2 regions of the Stenotrophomonas sp. FW305-3-2-15-E-LB1 genome follow, and region 1 is predicted to be linked to the other one. Evidence: riboswitches for the same ligand, from Rfam matches in the RefSeq annotation. Region 1 holds a riboswitch; the other holds the start of a gene.
What was found. Region 1 has a riboswitch for glycine ahead of AC3WL7_RS05170 (trimeric intracellular cation channel family protein). Riboswitches for the same ligand answer to the same signal wherever they lie in the genome.

Region 1 (8,871 bases):
CTATGGGCCGATGCCGGCGCCGATGCCGCGCCGCGCCGGTTACCAGCGCACGCAGCTGCTGCTGTCGGCCCTGCAGCGGCCACCGCTGCACGGCGTGCTGGCGCAGCTGGTGCCGCAGCTGTATGCGCTGCCGGAGGCACGCAAGGTGCGCTGGTCGCTGGATGTGGATCCGACGGACCTGTATTGAGGGTCCGCCACATCCGCCGGGCAGGGCCCGGCGCTACCTCTCAGGTCAGCGGCGACATCACGCCACGCTGGTACGCCGGGCGCTCGCGCAGGCGGGCATACCAGTCGGCCAGGTGCGGCAGCTCCGGGCGCTGGATCGGCAGTTCGTACCAGGCGTAGATCAACGAACCCAGCGGAATGTCGCCCATCGCGAACTTCTCGCCCGACAGCCACGGCTGGTTGGCCAGGGTCGCATCGGCCATCGCCAGGTAATCACCGGCGCGCACGATGGCGGCGCTGATGCGTGCTTCATCACGGTCGGCCGGCGCGGTGCGCATGATGCCCCAGATCAGTTCGGAGTACAGCGCGGCCATCCGCGAGGTGCTCCAGTCCATCCACTTCTCGGCCTGCGCGCGCTCCATCGCGTCTTCGGCGTACAGCGTGCCCAGCGAATAGCGCGCGCTCAGGTAGCGCACGATCGTGTTCGATTCCCACAGCGGCAGGCCGTGGTCTTCGATCACCGGCACCAGGCTGTTGGGGTTCATCGCCACGTATTCGGCCGACTGCGTGCCGCCATGGCTGCCGCCCACTTCGATGGATTCATACGGCAGGCCGATTTCCTCGGCGCACCACAGCACCTTGCGGACGTTGCTGGAATTACGGCGGCCCCAGATCTTCAACATTGCGGTTTTCCTTGCCTGCAGCGGTGCGCCACGGTGGCGCGGAGCCGCTACGATACGCCCATCAAACGCGATGCGCGTGGCATCACCGGTTCTTCTTCGGCAGCGCGCGCACGTAGGACGATTTGCCGTCCTTCTTCAGCTCGAACAGGCCGATGGCCGCCAGCAGGTCGCTCAGCTTGCCGTAGCCATAGTTGCGCGGGTCGAACGAGGCCTGGTTGCCGATCTGGCTGCCGACCGGACCCAGGTGCGACCAGCCATCCTCGCCCTCGGCGGCCGACACCGCACGCCGCAGCATCTTCACCAGGCGCGTGTCGTTGCGCAGTTCCGCGCTGTTCTTGCGCGGGCGCACCTCGTCGCTGGCCACCTGCCCGCTGGGCGCCTGCTCTGCGCCGGCCTCGGCATCGGGAACACTGGCATGGGTCTGGCCCAGCGCTTCCAGGTAAGTGAACTTGGAGCAGGCGTTGACGAACGGCTCGGGCGTCTTCTTCTCGCCGAAGCCATACACCTTCACGCCGTCGGTGAGCAGGCGCATCACCATCGGGGTGAAGTCGGCATCGCTGGACACGATGGCGAAGCCATCAAGATTGCGCGCGTACAGCAGGTCCATCGCATCGATGACCATGGCCATGTCAGAGGCGTTCTTGCCCTTGCTGTAGGCAAACTGCTGGATCGGGCGGATGGCGTACTCGTGCAGCACCGATTCCCAGCCCTTCAGGCGCGGGCTTTTCCAGTTGCCATAGGCGCGGCGCACGTTGGCCACGCCGTAGCGGGCCACCTCGGCCAGGACTTCGTCGATCTTCGATGCCGGCGCATTGTCGGCGTCGATCAACAGGGCGATGCGCTTTTCCGGTTCGGACATGATTTCCTCGGTGGGCTGCAGGCTGAGCGGAGTATCGCCCATGGCCACTGCCGGCCATGTGACGTGCGATGATGCAGGGCGACATCCATCCCCCTCTGGAGTACGTCGATGCGCCGCGAACCAGTCCCCCACCTGGTCATCATCGGCGGCGGTTTTGCGGGCCTCTGGGCCACCCGGGCCCTGGCCCGCGAGAAGATCAGGATCACCCTGCTCGACCGCCGCAACCACCACCTGTTCCAACCCCTGCTGTACCAGGTCGCCACCGCTGGCCTGTCCGCCCCCGATATCGCCGCGCCGCTGCGGCATATCCTCGGCCACCAGCGCAACGTGGAAGTGCGCCTGGGCGAGGTCGTCGCCATCGACAAGGCCGCCCGCGAGGTGAAGCTGGCCGACGGCAGCACCCTGGGCTACGACAGCCTGCTGCTGGCCACCGGCGCCACCCACGCCTACTTCGGCAACGACCAGTGGGCGGCCGACGCGCCGGGCCTGAAGACCCTGGACGATGCCATCGCCCTGCGCCGCAAGCTGCTGCTGGCCTTCGAACGTGCCGAGGCCGAACCGGACCCGGCGAAGAAGGCCGCCTGGCTGAGTTTCGCGGTGGTCGGCGGCGGCCCTACCGGCGTCGAACTGGCCGGCACCCTGGCCGAGATCGCCCGCCACACCCTGCGCAATGAATTCCGCCACATCGACCCGGCCAGCGCCAAGGTGCGCCTGGTCGAGGCCGGCCCGCGGGTGCTGTCCTCCTTCCCCGAGGTGCTTTCGCTGAAGGCCCGCCGGCAGCTGGAAAAGCTGGGCGTGGAAGTGCTGACCGGCACACCGGTGAGTGACATCGACAGCCAGGGCTTCACGCTGGGCGAGCAGTTCGTGCCCGCACGCACCGTGGTCTGGGCCGCAGGCGTGGCCGCTTCGCCGCTGGCGCGCACGCTGGACGTGCCGCTGGACCGCGCCGGCCGCGTGCTGGTGCAGCCTGACCTGACCCTGCCCGGCCACCCCGAACTGTTCGTGGCCGGCGACCTGGCCGCGGTGAACCAGGCCAACGGGAAGCCGGTGCCCGGCGTGGCGCCCGCCGCCAAGCAGATGGGCAAGTACGTGGCCGATGCCATCCGCGCGCGCCTGCATGGCAAGCCGGCACCGGGGCCGTTCAAGTACGCCGACTACGGCAACCTGGCCACCATCGGCCGCATGGCCGCCATCGTGCATCTGGGCAAGCTGCAGCTGTCGGGCATCCTCGCCTGGTGGTTCTGGCTGGCCGCGCACGTGTTCTTCCTCATCGGCTTCCGCAACCGCGTGGTGGTGCTGCTGAACTGGGCGGTGGCGTACTGGAGCTACCAGCGCAGCGCGCGCATCATTTTTGGTGATGACCAGGAAGACCGACGGCCGAGGTAGATCCACGCCATGCGTGGATGATTGAACCCCGCCTCCCAATCACGACTCAAGGAATGCCATGACCACCCCCACCGCACAGCAGAAGCGCGCCCGCATCGCCCTTGAACAGTTGCTGGGCACCGAAGAAGGCGAAGACAGCGTCGACCTGTTCGTCCAGCATCATCTGGACGAGATCGAAGCCGATTACTGGAACGCGCAACTGGGCACGGCCACGCCGGCGGCCGGCGCGGTGCTGGGCCTGCTGCAGCCGCGCGAGCCGTGGGAAGACGAGGGTTCAGTGCACGTCGATTTCGAGCTGCCGGGCGACGTCTCGCAGTATGTGCTGAGTGTCGAACTCGATGAGGACGGCGAAGTGCTTGGCGTTTCCATGGAGAGCTGAACACGGCGACGAGATCCACGCACGCCATGTACAAATGAGGGTGTAGAGCCGAGCCCATGCTCGGCTCCATCATGGCATGGGCCGGAGGGCGTCATCCACGCATGGCGTGGATCTACATCAGGCCCATTTCATCGGCGCCCATCTGCATGTACATGAACGCGGCGGCTTCGTCGGACATCGGCTGGCCCTGCGGGAAACTGTCGAGCCAGGCGGTGATGCGCGCATGGCGATCCTTCAACGCATCGCCCATTGCCTGTTTCTCCGCTACGGTCGCACGCGCCTGCATCTCCTCGCGCAGCAGGTCATCGCCGATGCCCCATTTTTCGGCCAGCGGAATCAGGTCGACCAGATCAGGCGGCACCCGGTCGCGGCGCAGGTGGATGGGCTCGGGCGTCGCCGGGCCACGCTGCGCGGCCAGCGCTGCGGCGCTGCCGATCTGCCCGTGCTGCAGCGGTGGGGGGGTCTGGGCGCACGCCGGCAGGGCGGTACCGAGGGTCAACAGCAGCATCCAGCGGGGTTTCATCGAACCGCTTCCTGTGTCGATGGATGTGGCGATCATGGCATGGCCGGATGTGCCCCATCCACGCATGGCGTGGATCTACGGGACGGCCTCGGCCGGGGCCTGCAGCCAGGCCAGCTTGCGTTCGCGCGGCTGCTGCTTGAGCTGCCACTCGGCGCGGGAGGCGGCCGCACGGTCCGGGTACTCACGCACGGCCAACACGCGCAGCGGCGGCCGGGCCCGGGTGTAGCGCGCGCCCTTGCCGGCCTGGTGGGCGGCGAAACGCGCCTCCACATCGGTGCTGATGCCGGCGTAATAGCTGCCGTCCCGGCATTCAAGCAGGTACAGGAACCACGGGCGAAGGGACGGGGCCATGCCCGGATTATGCCGTGCTGCACTGCAGCGGATATACTGGCGCCCGAATGCAGGAGAGAGGCGCCACGCTGGCGCCCGCCGAAGGCGCAGGCTCCCATGATCGCTCAGGCCGGTGGGCTGGAAACCCACCAACCATGCATTCGACTCGCCGAGCTGGAGAGAGGTCACCGGGCACGCCCGGAACGATCCGCCGAAGGGGCACGCGGCCTGTGCCGCTGAACTCTCAGGCAAAAGGACAGCGGGAGCGGCACCGGTCATCGTCATCCCGTCATCGCGCAGGCAGTGGCGGTATACACGCATGGTCGGCCCCACCGCGCACGGATCCTGTCCCATGCTGCTGTCCATCATCTATCTCGTTGCCATTTCCGCCGAAGCCATGACCGGCGCGCTGTCCGCCGGCCACCGCCGCATGGACCTGTTCGGCGTGGTCATGATCGCCTGCGTCACCGCCCTTGGCGGCGGTTCGCTGCGCGACATCCTGCTCGGCCACTACCCGCTGGGCTGGGTGAAGCACCCCGAGTACCTTGGCTTCACCGTGTGCGCGGCGCTGATTGCCACCTGGGTGGCGCGCTGGATGCACCATTTCCGCCGCACCTTCCTCGTGCTCGATGGCCTGGGCCTGATCGCCTTCACCCTGATCGGCTGCTCGATCGCGCGCGAGGCCGGCCATGCGATGCCCATCGTGCTGATCGCCGGCATGCTCACCGGTGCCTTCGGCGGCGTGCTGCGCGACATCCTCTGCAACGAGGTGCCGCTGATCTTCCAGAAGGAGCTGTACGCGATCATTTCGCTGCTGACCGGCGCGGTGTACCTGCTGCTGCTGCGCTGGGGCGTGGCCGATGCGACGGCCATCCTGTGCTGCCTGGCCGGTGGCTTCGCGCTGCGCCTGCTGGCGATCCATTACCGCTGGGAAATGCCCAAGTTCGTGTATCACGACGAAGTGCATTGAGTATTTGACGGTAGTGCCGGCCGCTGGCCGGCAACACTGCACACGCCCGCAGATTCCAGCAGGTTGCCGGCCAGCGGCCGGCACTACCGATTGCGTTGCATGACCTTGGTCATGCGGCAATCGTCTGGCTGATTGGCTACCATTGACGCCCCGTCGCTCGCGCGGCGGCATCCAGCCACACCGCGTCGCGGTCCCGCCAGACACTCCCCTCCCCCGTTGCCCGCTGCGCATGATGCGCGACCGGGCGTACATGTCCCTGCGCGTGCGCAGGGCGCAGGATGCCCCATGTCCGCTGTTGAGCCGTCCCGTAGCACCCCGCCCCGTTCCCGCCGCGCGTGGGTGATCGCCGCCGCCGTCATCGTCGCCGGCCTGGTGGCCTGGTGGGCGTGGCCGCGCACCGAAGCGACCGTGGCCGCAGGCCCGGGCAAGACGGTGCCGGTGCGCGTGGCCCGTGCCAGCGCCGAACCGCTGCAGCTGCGCCTGAAGGCCGTCGGCACGGTCACCCCGCTGCACAGCGTGGTGGTGCGCAGCCGCGTGGATGGCGAACTGCTGCGCCTGCACTTCCAGGAAGGCCAGCAGGTGAACGCCGGCGACCTGCTCGCACAGATCGACCCACGCCCGTATGAAGTGAAGCTGGCGCAGGCGCAGGGCACCCAGCAGCAGAATCTTGCGGAACTCGAGAATGCCGAACGCCAGCTGCAGCGCTACCGCGAACTGCAGAAACAGAACTACGTATCCGGGCAGGAACTGAGCGACCAGCAGAGCAAGGTGCGGCAGCTGCAGGGCCGCCGCATCAGCGACCAGGCCTCGGTGGATGAGGCAAGGCTGCAGCTGCAGTACACCCGCATCACTGCGCCGGTCAGTGGCCGCGTCGGCCTGCGCCGGCTGGATGTCGGCAACCTGGTGCACGCCAGCGATACCGAAGGCCTGGTGACCCTGGCGCAGACCGCGCCGATCAGCGTGCTGTTCACCGTGCCCGAACCCGAACTGCCGGCCCTGCTCGATGCCGTGCAGGCACAGGCCGGCCTGCCAGTGGAAGCCTGGGACCGCGGCGAAAGCAAGGCGCTTGCACAGGGCACGCTGTCCAGCGTCGACAACCGCATCGACACCGCGACCGGCACGCTGAAGCTGCGCGCGCAGTTCGACAATGCCGGCCTGGCGCTGTTCCCCAACCAGTTCGTCAACGTGCGCCTGCAGCTGGGCGAACATCCGGCGCTGCTGATTCCCGATGCGGCCGTGCAGTTCGGCAGCCAGGGCAACTACGTGCACATCGTCGACAAGGACAACAAGGCGCAGCGCCGCACCGTGGTGCTGGGGCCGGCCGATGAGGGCCGAGTGGCCGTGCGCTCCGGCCTGCAGGCCGGCGACCAGGTGGTGATTGAAGGCATCGACGGCCTGGAAGATGGCACCGCGGTGGAAATCGTGGCCGAACCCGCTGCCACGGCGAAGGCGGCCAAGGCCGGCGCATGAACCTGTCGCGCCCGTTCATCCTGCGCCCGGTCGCCACCACCCTGCTGATGGTGGCGCTGCTGCTGTCGGGCGTGCTGGCCTACCGCCTGCTGCCGGTGGCGGCGCTGCCGCAGGTCGATTACCCGATCATCCAGATCACCACGCTGTACCCGGGCGCCAGCCCGGAACTGACCACGCGCACGATCACCGCGCCACTGGAACGCCAGCTCGGCCAGATTCCCGGCCTGAAGCAGCTGTCCTCCACCAGCTCCGGGGGTGCCTCGGTCATCACCCTGCAGTTCGGCCTGGAGGTGTCGCTGGGCGTGGCCGAGCAGGACGTGCAGGCGGCGATCAATGCGGCCGGCAGCTTCCTGCCCGGCGATCTGCCGGTGCCGCCGGTGTACCGCAAGGTCAACCCGGCCGACACGCCCATCCTCACCCTGGCGGTGACCTCGCAGGCGCTTGCGCTGCCGCAGGTGCACGACCTGGTGGATACCCGCATCGCGCAGCGCCTGGCGCAGCTGCCCGGCGTCGGCCTGGTCAGCCTGGCCGGTGGCCAGCGCCCCGCTGTGCGCATCCAGGTGAATCCGGCTGCACTGGCTGCCAACGGCCTGGGCATGGACCACATCCGCACCGCGATCGCGGCGGCCAACGTCAACCTGCCCAAGGGCAGTTTCGATGGCCCGATCCGCGCGGTGATGCTCGATGCCAATGACCAGATGCGCAGCGTGGAGGAGTACCGCGCGCTGGTGCTGGCCTGGCGCGAAGGCGCGCCGCTGCGGCTGGGCGACGTGGCCACCATCACCGATGGCGCCGAGAACCGCCAGCTGGCCGCCTGGAGCGGCACCACGCCGGCGGTGCTGGTGAACATCCAGCGCCAGCCCGGCGCGAACGTGATCGCCGTGGTCGAACAGGTGCGCACGCTGCTGCCGCAGCTGCAGGCCACGCTGCCGGCCGGCGTGCAGATGAACGTGCTGAGCGACCGCACCGAATCGATCCGCGCCTCCGTGCGCGGCGTGCAGAAGGAACTGGTGCTGGCCATCGGCCTGGTGGTGCTGGTCACCTGGGTGTTCCTGCGCAACCTGCCGACCACGCTCATTCCCAGCGTCGCGGTGCCGCTGTCGCTCATCGGCACGTTCGCGGTGATGCTGCTGGCCGGCTATTCGCTCAACAACCTCACGCTGATGGCGCTGACCATCGCCACCGGCTTCGTCGTGGACGATGCCATCGTGATGCTGGAGAACATCGCCCGCCATCTGGAAGAAGGCGAAAGCCCACGCGAAGCCGCGCTGAAGGGTGCGGCCGAGATCGGCTTCACCCTGGTCTCGCTTACCGTGTCGCTGATCGCGGTGCTGATCCCGCTGCTGTTCATGGCCGACCTGGTGGGCGCGCTGTTCCATGAGTTCGCGGTGACATTGGCGGTGGCCATCGGCATCTCGCTGCTGGTGTCGCTCACCCTGACGCCGATGCTGTGCGCGCGGTTCCTCAAGCCGCATGCGAAGACCGCGCACGCGCCGGATGTGTTCGACAGCATCATCGCCGTCTACGGCCGCCAGCTGCAGTGGGTGCTGCAGCGCCAGCCGCTGATGCTGCTGGCCACCGTCGCTACGCTGGCGCTGACCGTGGCGCTGTACTTCGCCGTGCCCAAGGGCTTCTTCCCGGTGCAGGATGCCGGCCTGGTGCAGGGCATCAGCGAAGCACCGCAGGCCATCTCGTTCCAGGCCATGCGCGAGCGCCAGCAGGCGCTGGCGGCGGCCATCGAAGCGGACGAGGCGGTGGCCAGCGTGTCGTCCTACATCGGCGTGGACGGCAACAACGCCACGCTCAACACCGGCCGCCTGCTGATCGAGCTGAAGCCGCATGGCGACCGCGACGGCGCCGCCGTGGTGATGGAGCGCCTGCAGCAGCGCGTGTCGAACATCCCCGGCATCACCCTGTACCTGCAGCCGGTGCAGGAGCTGGGCATCGAAGACCGCATCAGCCGCAACCAGTACCAGTTCACCCTCACCACGCCGGAACAGCAGACGCTGGAAACGTGGACGCCGAAGCTGCTGCAGGCCCTGCGCCAGCACCCGGCTCTGCGCGATGTGGCCAGCGACCTGCAGATGCAGGGCCGGCAGGCACGGG
Region 2 (8,871 bases), on a different contig from region 1:
CCTGCAGCAGCGGATCGTTGCTGAAATCGATGCCGGGCGGCACGTTGGCGGGGCAGAACGCCACCTGCTCGGTTTCGGCGAAGAAATTGTCCGGCCAGCGGTCCAGCACCATGCGCCCGATCACCTTCAGCGGCACCAGCGATTCGGGAATGATCTTGGTCGGGTCGAGGTGGTCGAACGGGAACGCCTCAGCCTCTTCTTCGGTGAACAGCTGCACCGCCAGTTCCCATTCGGGGAAGTCGCCGCGCTGGATCGCCTCGAACAGGTCGCGGCGATGGAAGTCGTTGTCGGCGGCCTGCAGTTTCAGCGCTTCGTCCCACACGGTGGACTGGATGCCCAGCTTCGGCCGCCAGTGGAACTTGACGAACGTGGAGTCGCCGTTCTCGTTCAACAGGCGGAAGCTGTGCACGCCGAAGCCCTCGATCATGCGCAGCGAACGCGGGATGCCACGGTCGCTCATCGCCCACATGATCATGTGCATCGATTCGGGCATCAGCGAGATGAAATCCCAGAACGTGTCATGCGCGCTGGCGGCCTGCGGGAATGCGCGGTCCGGCTCCATCTTCACCGCATGCACGAGGTCGGGAAACTTCATCGCATCCTGGATGAAGAACACCGGGATGTTGTTGCCGACCAGGTCCCAGTTGCCTTCCGGCGTGTAGAACTTGACCGCGAAGCCGCGCACGTCGCGCGGGGTGTCGACCGAACCGGCACCGCCGGCCACGGTGGAGAAGCGGGTGAACACCGGCGTTCTCGTGCCCACTTCGGTGAGCACGCGGGCGCGGGTGTACTTCGCCAGCGAACGGGTCAGTTCGAAATAACCATGGGCGGCGCTGCCGCGCGCATGCACGATGCGTTCGGGAATGCGCTCGTGGTCGAAGTGGGTGATCTTCTCGCGGAGGATGAAATCCTCCAGCAGGGTGGGGCCGCGCGGGCCCTCGCGCAGCGAGTTCTGGTTGTCGGCCACCGGAATGCCCTGTGCGGTGGTCATCGCCGGATGCGTGCCGCCGGCCTGCAGGTGCAGTTCGTCACCCTCGCCGCGCTGCTGGGTCTGGGACGTCTGGGACGGGGCGGGTGCGCGCTTGCCGGTCGGCTTGCTGGCGGCCATCGGGGGGTTCTCCGGGATACGAGGGGGTCAAGCCATGACAGTCGCCCCCGGGCCGTTAACCCACGGTCCGCCGCAGGTGAACGTACAGGCAAAAGCGGGCTCGGGTATGCTTGCTGCATGCGAGTCGAGCCCACCGACATCGAAGCCCTGTTCGACGCCATTCCGGACGTGCTGTTCTTCATGAAGGACCGCCAGGGCCGCTACACCCACGTCAACCAGACCATGCTGCGGCGGCTGGGCCTGCGTGCGCGCAAGGATGTCATCGGCCGCACCGCTGCCGAGATCTACCCGACCGGCCTGAGCGCGGATTACGTGGACCAGGACGCACGAGTGCTGTCCGGTGAAGTGATCGAGAACCTGATGGAGCTGCACCTGTTCGCCAACCGCGAACCGGGCTGGTGCCTGACCTGCAAGCGGCCGCTGCTGGTGGATGGCAGCATCGAGGGGCTGATCGGCATCTCCCGCGACCTGGGCCAGAAGGACAGCCTGGGCACCCAGTACGAGCAGCTGCGCCTGGCCCTGGCCCACCTCAACGCGCACTACGCCGAGAACGTGCGCATGCAGACCCTGCTGGACATCACCGGTTTCTCGCTGTCCAAGCTGGAGCGCAGCTTCCGCAAGGTGTTCCAGATGACCCCGCAGCAGGTGCTGACCCGGCTGCGCATCCAGATGGCCATGCACCTGCTGCACGGTGACGACAGCATCGCCTGCATCGGCCAGGCCTGTGGTTTCAGTGACCAGAGTGCGTTCACCCGCAAATTCAAGGCTGAAACCGGTTTCTCGCCGCGTGCCTATCGGGCCCGTATCGGAGGCAATGTCGGCGAGGCCCTGCTGTCCTGAGCGGTCTGCTGCACTGTGCCTATCCCCGTGGGTGGGGGACAATGTAAGGTGACGCCCCTGTAGCCGCCGCCAGTCCCGCCGATGCCCGCCAGCCCCGTTACGCCTTCCCGCCTTGGCCATTCGCTCAAGCCGCGTCAGTTGATCATGATGGGCCTGGGCAGCGCGATCGGCGCCGGCCTGTTCCTCGGTTCCGGCGTGGGCGTGCAGGCGGCCGGCCCGGCCGTGCTGGTGTCCTACCTGGTGGCCGGCGCGCTGGTGATCATCGTGATGAATGCCCTGGGCGAAATGGCCGCGGCCAAGCCGACCAGTGGCGCGTTCTCGGTGTATGCGGCCGATGCCATGGGCGCCACCGCCGGTGCCACCGTAGGCTGGTTGTGGTGGGTTCAGCTGGTCATCGTCATCGCCGCCGAGGCGGTGGGTGCGGCCGGCCTGCTGGCCACGGTCTGGCCGGTGATACCGGTCCCGATGGCGGCGCTGGCCTTCATGCTGTTCTTCACTGCGATCAACCTGCTCGGGGTGAAGAACTTCGGCGAGTTCGAATTCTGGTTCGCCATCCTCAAGGTGGCCGCCATCCTGGCCTTCATCGCCATCGGCATCGCCCTGCTGATGGGCTGGCTGCCGCAGGTGGCCTCGCCGGGGCTGAGCAACTTCACCCAGCACGGCGGCTTCGCGCCGAAGGGCCTGGCCGGCATCGGCGCGGCCCTGCTGGTGGTGGTGTTCGCCTTCGGCGGCACCGAGATCGTGGCGGTGGCCGCCGCCGAAACCGAAGACCCCGAGCGCAGCATCGCCCGTGCCATCCGCACCGTGGCCTGGCGCATCCTGGTGTTCTACATCGGCTCGCTCAGCGTGATCATCGCCGTGGTGCCGTGGACCAGCGAGTCGCTGAAGTCGCCGTTTGCCGCCGTGCTTGCGGTCGCCAACATTCCGGGCGCGGCCACGGCCATCACCCTGATCGCGGTGATCGCGCTGCTGTCGGCGCTCAATGCCAACCTCTACGGTGCCTCGCGCATGATGTATTCGCTGGCGCAGCGCCGCGAAGCCCCCGCCGTGCTGGGCTGGACCGACCCGCGCCAGGTACCGGTCATCGCCGTGCTGGCCAGCGTGCTGTTCGGTTTCGCCGCCACCATCATGGAGCTGCTGTTCCCGGACAAAGTGCTGCCGGTGCTGCTCAACATCGTCGGCTCCACCTGCCTGCTGGTGTGGACGCTGTCGCTGGTTTCGCAGCTGGTGCTGCGCCGTCGTGCCGATCGCCTGGGCACCCGCCTGCCGTTCCGCATGGCCGGCTTCCCGTGGCTGACGGTGTGTGCGCTGGGCATCCTGGCGCTGATCTTCGGCCTGCTGCTGAGCGAGGCGCATACGCGCCTGCAGTTCCTGTCGATGGTGGCGCTGACCGCGGCCATCGCCGCCGGCAGTGCCATTGCGCGGCGCATGCGCGAGGCGTAATTCTGTAGAGCCGACCCTACGGTCGGCTGCTGTTCGCGCGGCCGCCAGCCGAGCATGGGCTCGGCTCTACAGAAGGCATACATCCGCCGTGCCATCCTGATCGCGTGGGCCGTCACCGGCCCGTCGAACAGGAGTACCGCATGCTGCGCAGTCGCCCGTTCCTGATGTTCACCGGCCAGGCCGAGGCCGCCATGGCCCTGTACGCCGACGCCTTCGCCGATTTCCGCCTGCTGGCCCTGCAGCACCACCCCGAAGGTGCCGGCGCCGGCGTGCCCGGCCAGGTGCGCCAGGCCATCTTCCTGCTGGGTGGCACCCACTACCTGTGCTTCGACAGCCTGGACGTGCACGACTTCACGTTCAGTCCCTCGATCTCGCTGTTCGTCGAATGCGCGGGCAGCGAGCAGTTCGAGCGCGCGGCGCGGGTGCTGGGCGAGGGCGGGCACTGGCTGATGCCGGTGGGGGACTACGATTTCAGCAACCGCTACGGCTGGGTGCAGGACCGCTACGGCGTGTCGTGGCAGTTGAGCCTGGGGCAGATGCCGGACCCGTGAGGCACAACGAAAACGGCCCGCTTGCGCGGGCCGTTCCGTTTACCGATCCATCGGGAATTTACGCCTCGACTTCGTCGTCCTTGTAGGCATCGACCGGGATGCAGGCGCACATCACGTTCTTGTCGCCGTACACGTTGTCGACGCGGGCCACCGGCGGCCAGTACTTCTGCAGCTTCAGGCTGGGCAGCGGGAAGGCCGCCAGCTCACGCGGGTAGGCGTGGGTCCACTCGCTGGCGGTCACCGCCGTCGCGGTATGCGGGGCGTTCTTCAGCGGGTTGTCCTCGCGGTCCAGGCGGCCGTCTTCGATCGCGCGGATTTCCTCGCGGATCTGGATCATCGCGTCGATGAAGCGGTCCAGCTCGTGCAGCGATTCGCTCTCGGTCGGCTCGACCATCAGCGTGCCGGCCACCGGGAAGCTCAGGGTCGGGGCATGGAAGCCGAAGTCGATCAGGCGCTTGGCCACGTCCTCGGCGCCGATGCCGCTGGTCTTCTCCAGCGGGCGCACGTCGAGGATGCACTCGTGCGCCACCAGGCCGTTGCGGCCGGTGTACAGGGTCTTGAAGTGCGGGGCCAGGCGCTTGGCGATGTAGTTGGCGTTGAGCTGCGCGACCTGGGTGGCCTTGCGCAGGCCTTCGCTGCCCATCATGGCGATGTACATCCAGCTGATCGGCAGGATCGAGGCGCTGCCGAAGCTGGCCGCGCTGACCATGCCGACCGGGCCGTTGTCACCCAGCTTGCCCGGCAGGAACGGGGCCAGGTGTTCCTTCACCGCGCACGGGCCAACGCCCGGGCCGCCGCCGCCGTGCGGGATGCAGAAGGTCTTGTGCAGGTTCAGGTGGGAAACGTCCGAACCCCACTTGCCCGGCTTGGCCACGCCGACCAGGGCGTTCATGTTGGCGCCGTCGGTGTACACCTGGCCACCGTGCTGGTGGATGATCTCGCAGATCTCGACCACTTCTTCCTCGAACACGCCGTGCGTGGAGGGGTAGGTGATCATGATCGCGGCCAGGCGGTCGCTGTACTTCTCGGCGTTGATGCGGATGTCTTCGACATCGACGTTGCCGTTGGCATCGGTCTTGGTCACCACGACCTTCATGCCGCACATCTGCGCCGAGGCCGGGTTGGTGCCGTGCGCCGAATCCGGAATCAGGCAGATGTCACGATGATCTTCGCCGCGCGAGCGGTGGTAGGCGCGGATCGCCAGCAGGCCGGCGTACTCGCCCTGCGCGCCGGAGTTCGGCTGCAGGCTGACCGCGTCGTAGCCGGTGCATTCGACCAGCATCACTTCCAGCGTTTCGATCAGTTCCTTGTAGCCCAGCGCCTGGTCGGCCGGCACCAGCGGATGGATCTGCGAGAACTCCGGCCAGGTCACCGGGATCATCTCGGCGGTGGCGTTGAGCTTCATGGTGCACGAGCCCAGCGGGATCATCGTGCGGTCCATCGCCAGGTCCTTGTCGGCCAGCGAACGCAGGTAGCGCAGCAGCTCGTGCTCGCTGTGGTGGGTGTTGAACACCGGGTGGGTCAGGAACTCCGACTGGCGCAGCAGGGCCGCCGGCAGTGCGTCGGCGGTGCTGGCATCCAGTGCGTCCACGTCGGCCTGCGCACCGAACACGGCGGCCAGCGCCACGATGTCGGCGCGGGTCGCGGTCTCGTCCAGGCTGATGCCGACCGAGTCGCTGTCGATCGCGCGCAGGTTGTAACCGGCGGCGCGGGCCTTGGCGTGGATCTCATCGGCGTGCACGCCGGTGATGTGCAGGGTGTCGAAGAAATCGCCACCCACCTGCACGCCGGCATTGCGCAGCGATGCAGCCAGGATCGAGGCCAGGCGGTGGGTACGACGGGCGATGCGGGCTAGGCCTTCCGGGCCGTGGTAGACCGCGTACATCGAGGCCATCACCGCCAGCAGCACCTGCGCGGTGCAGATGTTGGAGGTGGCCTTCTCGCGGCGGATGTGCTGCTCGCGGGTCTGCAGGGTCAGGCGGTAGGCCGGCTTGCCTTCGGCATCGATGGAGACACCAATCAGGCGGCCCGGCATCGAGCGCTTGTAGGCATCACGGCAGGCCATGAACGCGGCGTGCGGGCCGCCGAAACCGAACGGCACGCCGAAACGCTGGCTGTTGCCGACCACGATGTCTGCGCCCCATTCGCCGGGGGCGGCCAGCAGGGTCAGGGCCAGCAGGTCGGTGGCCACGGCCACCAGGCCGCCGCGCGCGTGCACGGCATCGACCAGCGCCTTGTAGTCGCCCACCTGGCCGAAGGTGTCCGGGTACTGCAGCAGCAGGCCGAAGGCCTCCGCTTCCAGCGCTTCGGCCGGGGTGCCCACGCGCAGCACGATGCCCATGGGCTCGGCGCGGGTGCGCAGCAGTTCCAGCGTCTGCGGGTGCACGGCGTCGTGCACGAAGAAGGTGTCCGACTTCGACTTGGCCGAACGCTTGGCCAGGGTCATCGCTTCAGCGGCGGCGGTGGCTTCGTCCAGCAGCGAGGCGTTGGCGATTTCCATGCCGGTCAGGTCGGCACACAGGGTCTGGAAGTTGATCAGCGCTTCCATGCGGCCCTGCGAGATTTCCGCCTGGTACGGGGTGTAGGCGGTGTACCAGGCCGGGTTTTCCAGGATGTTGCGCAGGATCACGTTCGGCGTGTGGGTACCGTAGTAGCCCTGGCCGATGAAGCTGCGCAGCACGGTGTTCTTGTCGGCAATGGCACGGATCTTCGCCAGCGCCTGCACTTCGGTCATCGATTCCGGCAGTGCCAGCGGCGCGGGCGACTTGATCCTGGCCGGCACGATGGCATCGGTCATCGCATCCAGCGTGGCGTGGCCGAGGACATCGAGCATCTGCGCGACCTCGGCATCGTTGGGGCCGATGTGGCGCTCGACGAACGCGGAATGATGCTCAAGCTCACGCAGGGAGGGGGTGTTCTGGGACATGGCGAAGGATCCGTCAGGAAAGGGCACACGCACGGGCACAAGCCGCCGGTTGGCGGTCTGCGGGGCGCCCCTCTGTCCTTTTGCCTGAGAGTTTAAAAGCGCGGCTGGCCGCAGCTTCGTGCCCCTTCGGCGCCGGATCGAACCGGTCTCTCCAGAGTTCTGTTACGGGTGGTATCGGGCCTGAGCGATTACGGGCGTTGCGCCTTCGGCAGCGGTGTTCCGCTTCTCCCACCATGTTGCCCGTCGATTATAGCGGGTTGCCGCCGCTGAACACGGGTCCGGAACCGGGGCAGGGCGCCTGCGCGCCTGAATGGCCGATGGCCCGGCCATGCGTTTCGTGCAGTGGTCGATGGCATCGGCTGCAATCCGGGCCTATCATGGCCGGACTCTCGTATTCATCTGGCGCCGTCCCTGCTGCAGGGGATCGGCGCCCGCCGTGCGTGCCGCGCATGGCCCTGCCGGACGCTTTGCCGATGACCCCCGCTGTTGCCCCCTCCACCCGACGCATGGCCCTGCTGCTTGCCGGCCTGGCCATGTTCGGCCCGTTCTCGATCGACACCATCTTCCCGGCCTTCCCGCAGCTGGCCCAGCGCCTGGCGGTGGATGAGGTGGCGGTGCAGCAGACCATCAGCGTCTACCTGCTGTTCTACGCGTTGATGAGCCTGGCGCACGGACCGCTGTCCGATGCCTGGGGCCGCAAGCGGGTAATCCTCGGCGGCCTGGTGGTGTTCATCGGTGCCTCGGTCGGCTGCGCGCTGTCCACCGACCTAAGCACCCTGCTGGTGTTCCGCGCGTTGCAGGGCCTGTCGGCGGGCGTGGGCATGATCGTCGGCCGCGCGGTCATCCGCGATCTGTACCACGGCCACGATGCGCAGCGGCTGATGAGCCAGGTATCGATGCTGTTCGGCATCGCCCCGGCCATCGCGCCGATCATCGGCGGCTGGATCCTGCTCAGCGGCGCCGGCTGGCCGCTGATCTTCTGGTTCCTGGTGGCGTTCTCGCTGCTGCTGCTGGTGTGCACCGCCCGCTTCATGCCGGAGACCCACCCGGTGGAGGCGCGCGTGCCGTTGTCGCCACGCGTGCTGATGCGCGACTACGTACGCATCGGCTTCAACCCGCGCTTCCTGCGCCTGGCCCTGGCCGGCAGCGTCGGTTTCGGTGGCATCTTCCTGTACATCGCCTCGGCGCCGGTGTTCGTCATGCAGCACCTGCACCTGGGCGAAGGTGGCTTCGCCTGGTTGTTCATCCCCACCATCGGCGGCATGACCACCGGTTCGTTCCTGTCCGGGCGCATGGCCGGGCGCACCACGCCCACCCGCCAGGTCGCCATCGGTTTCACCCTGTGCGCGGTGTCGGTGCTGCTCAACGTCGGCTATGTGTCCCTGGCACCGCAGTTCGTGCTGCCGTGGGCGGTGCTGCCGATCTTCCTGGGCGGCATGGGCATGGCGCTGATCTTCCCGATCCTGGCACTGGCGGTGCTGGACATGTACCCGCACCAGCGCGGCCTGGCCTCCTCGCTGCAGGCGTTCATCCAGCTGATGATCAGCACCGTGGTGGCCGGCGTGGTGTCGCCGCTGTTGAGCGGCAGCCCGCTGCACCTGGCCCTGGGCCAGGCCGCCTTCTTCGCGGGCGGCTTCGTGTTCTGGTACTGGGAACACCGCCGCGAGCGCGCAGTGCAGGCAGTGGCCACCGGCCTTTGAGCAGCGCGCAGGGGCAGGGCTGCGCAAGTGTCCCCCGGCCCCTTGCGGTGCTGCAGCGGCGGGCTAGGCTGGGTGTTCCAGCCAGCCACTGCACGGGTGCATGACGGCCAGCCGATCCGAAGCCGTCGCGAGGTACCCCCATGGCTGCGCAGCAGACCTACCGCCTGTTCGAGGTGGCGCTGAAGGAGCGCCGCGTCCTTTCCCCCTCCCTGCACCGCCTGGTGTTCACCGGCGCCGACGTGGCGCGGATGAAGACCGAGGGCCCGGACCAGCGGATCAAGGTGTTTTTCCCCTTGCCCGGCC

Region 2: another riboswitch for glycine. It lies ahead of gcvP (aminomethyl-transferring glycine dehydrogenase); the one in region 1 lies ahead of AC3WL7_RS05170 (trimeric intracellular cation channel family protein).

What each region holds. Positions count from the first base shown of each region.
Region 1 is NZ_JBYSZR010000004.1:167,133-176,003, forward strand. It holds gene AC3WL7_RS05135 (primosomal protein N') at 1-187, shown strand, start outside; gene AC3WL7_RS05140 (glutathione S-transferase family protein) at 228-848, opposite strand; gene AC3WL7_RS05145 (NYN domain-containing protein) at 931-1,707, opposite strand; gene AC3WL7_RS05150 (NAD(P)/FAD-dependent oxidoreductase) at 1,816-3,093, shown strand; gene AC3WL7_RS05155 (DUF2004 domain-containing protein) at 3,152-3,472, shown strand; gene AC3WL7_RS05160 (hypothetical protein) at 3,585-3,995, opposite strand; gene AC3WL7_RS05165 (GIY-YIG nuclease family protein) at 4,071-4,346, opposite strand; glycine riboswitch at 4,387-4,476, shown strand; glycine riboswitch at 4,490-4,595, shown strand; gene AC3WL7_RS05170 (trimeric intracellular cation channel family protein) at 4,678-5,295, shown strand; gene AC3WL7_RS05175 (MdtA/MuxA family multidrug efflux RND transporter periplasmic adaptor subunit) at 5,581-6,765, shown strand; gene AC3WL7_RS05180 (multidrug efflux RND transporter permease subunit) at 6,762-8,871, shown strand, end outside.
Region 2 is NZ_JBYSZR010000034.1:40,895-49,765, forward strand. It holds gene AC3WL7_RS18880 (catalase) at 1-1,108, opposite strand, end outside; gene AC3WL7_RS18885 (AraC family transcriptional regulator) at 1,226-1,948, shown strand; gene AC3WL7_RS18890 (amino acid permease) at 2,030-3,391, shown strand; gene AC3WL7_RS18895 (VOC family protein) at 3,532-3,942, shown strand; gene gcvP (aminomethyl-transferring glycine dehydrogenase) at 4,001-6,868, opposite strand; glycine riboswitch at 6,931-7,033, opposite strand; gene AC3WL7_RS18905 (multidrug effflux MFS transporter) at 7,342-8,568, shown strand; gene AC3WL7_RS18910 (siderophore-interacting protein) at 8,709-8,871, shown strand, end outside.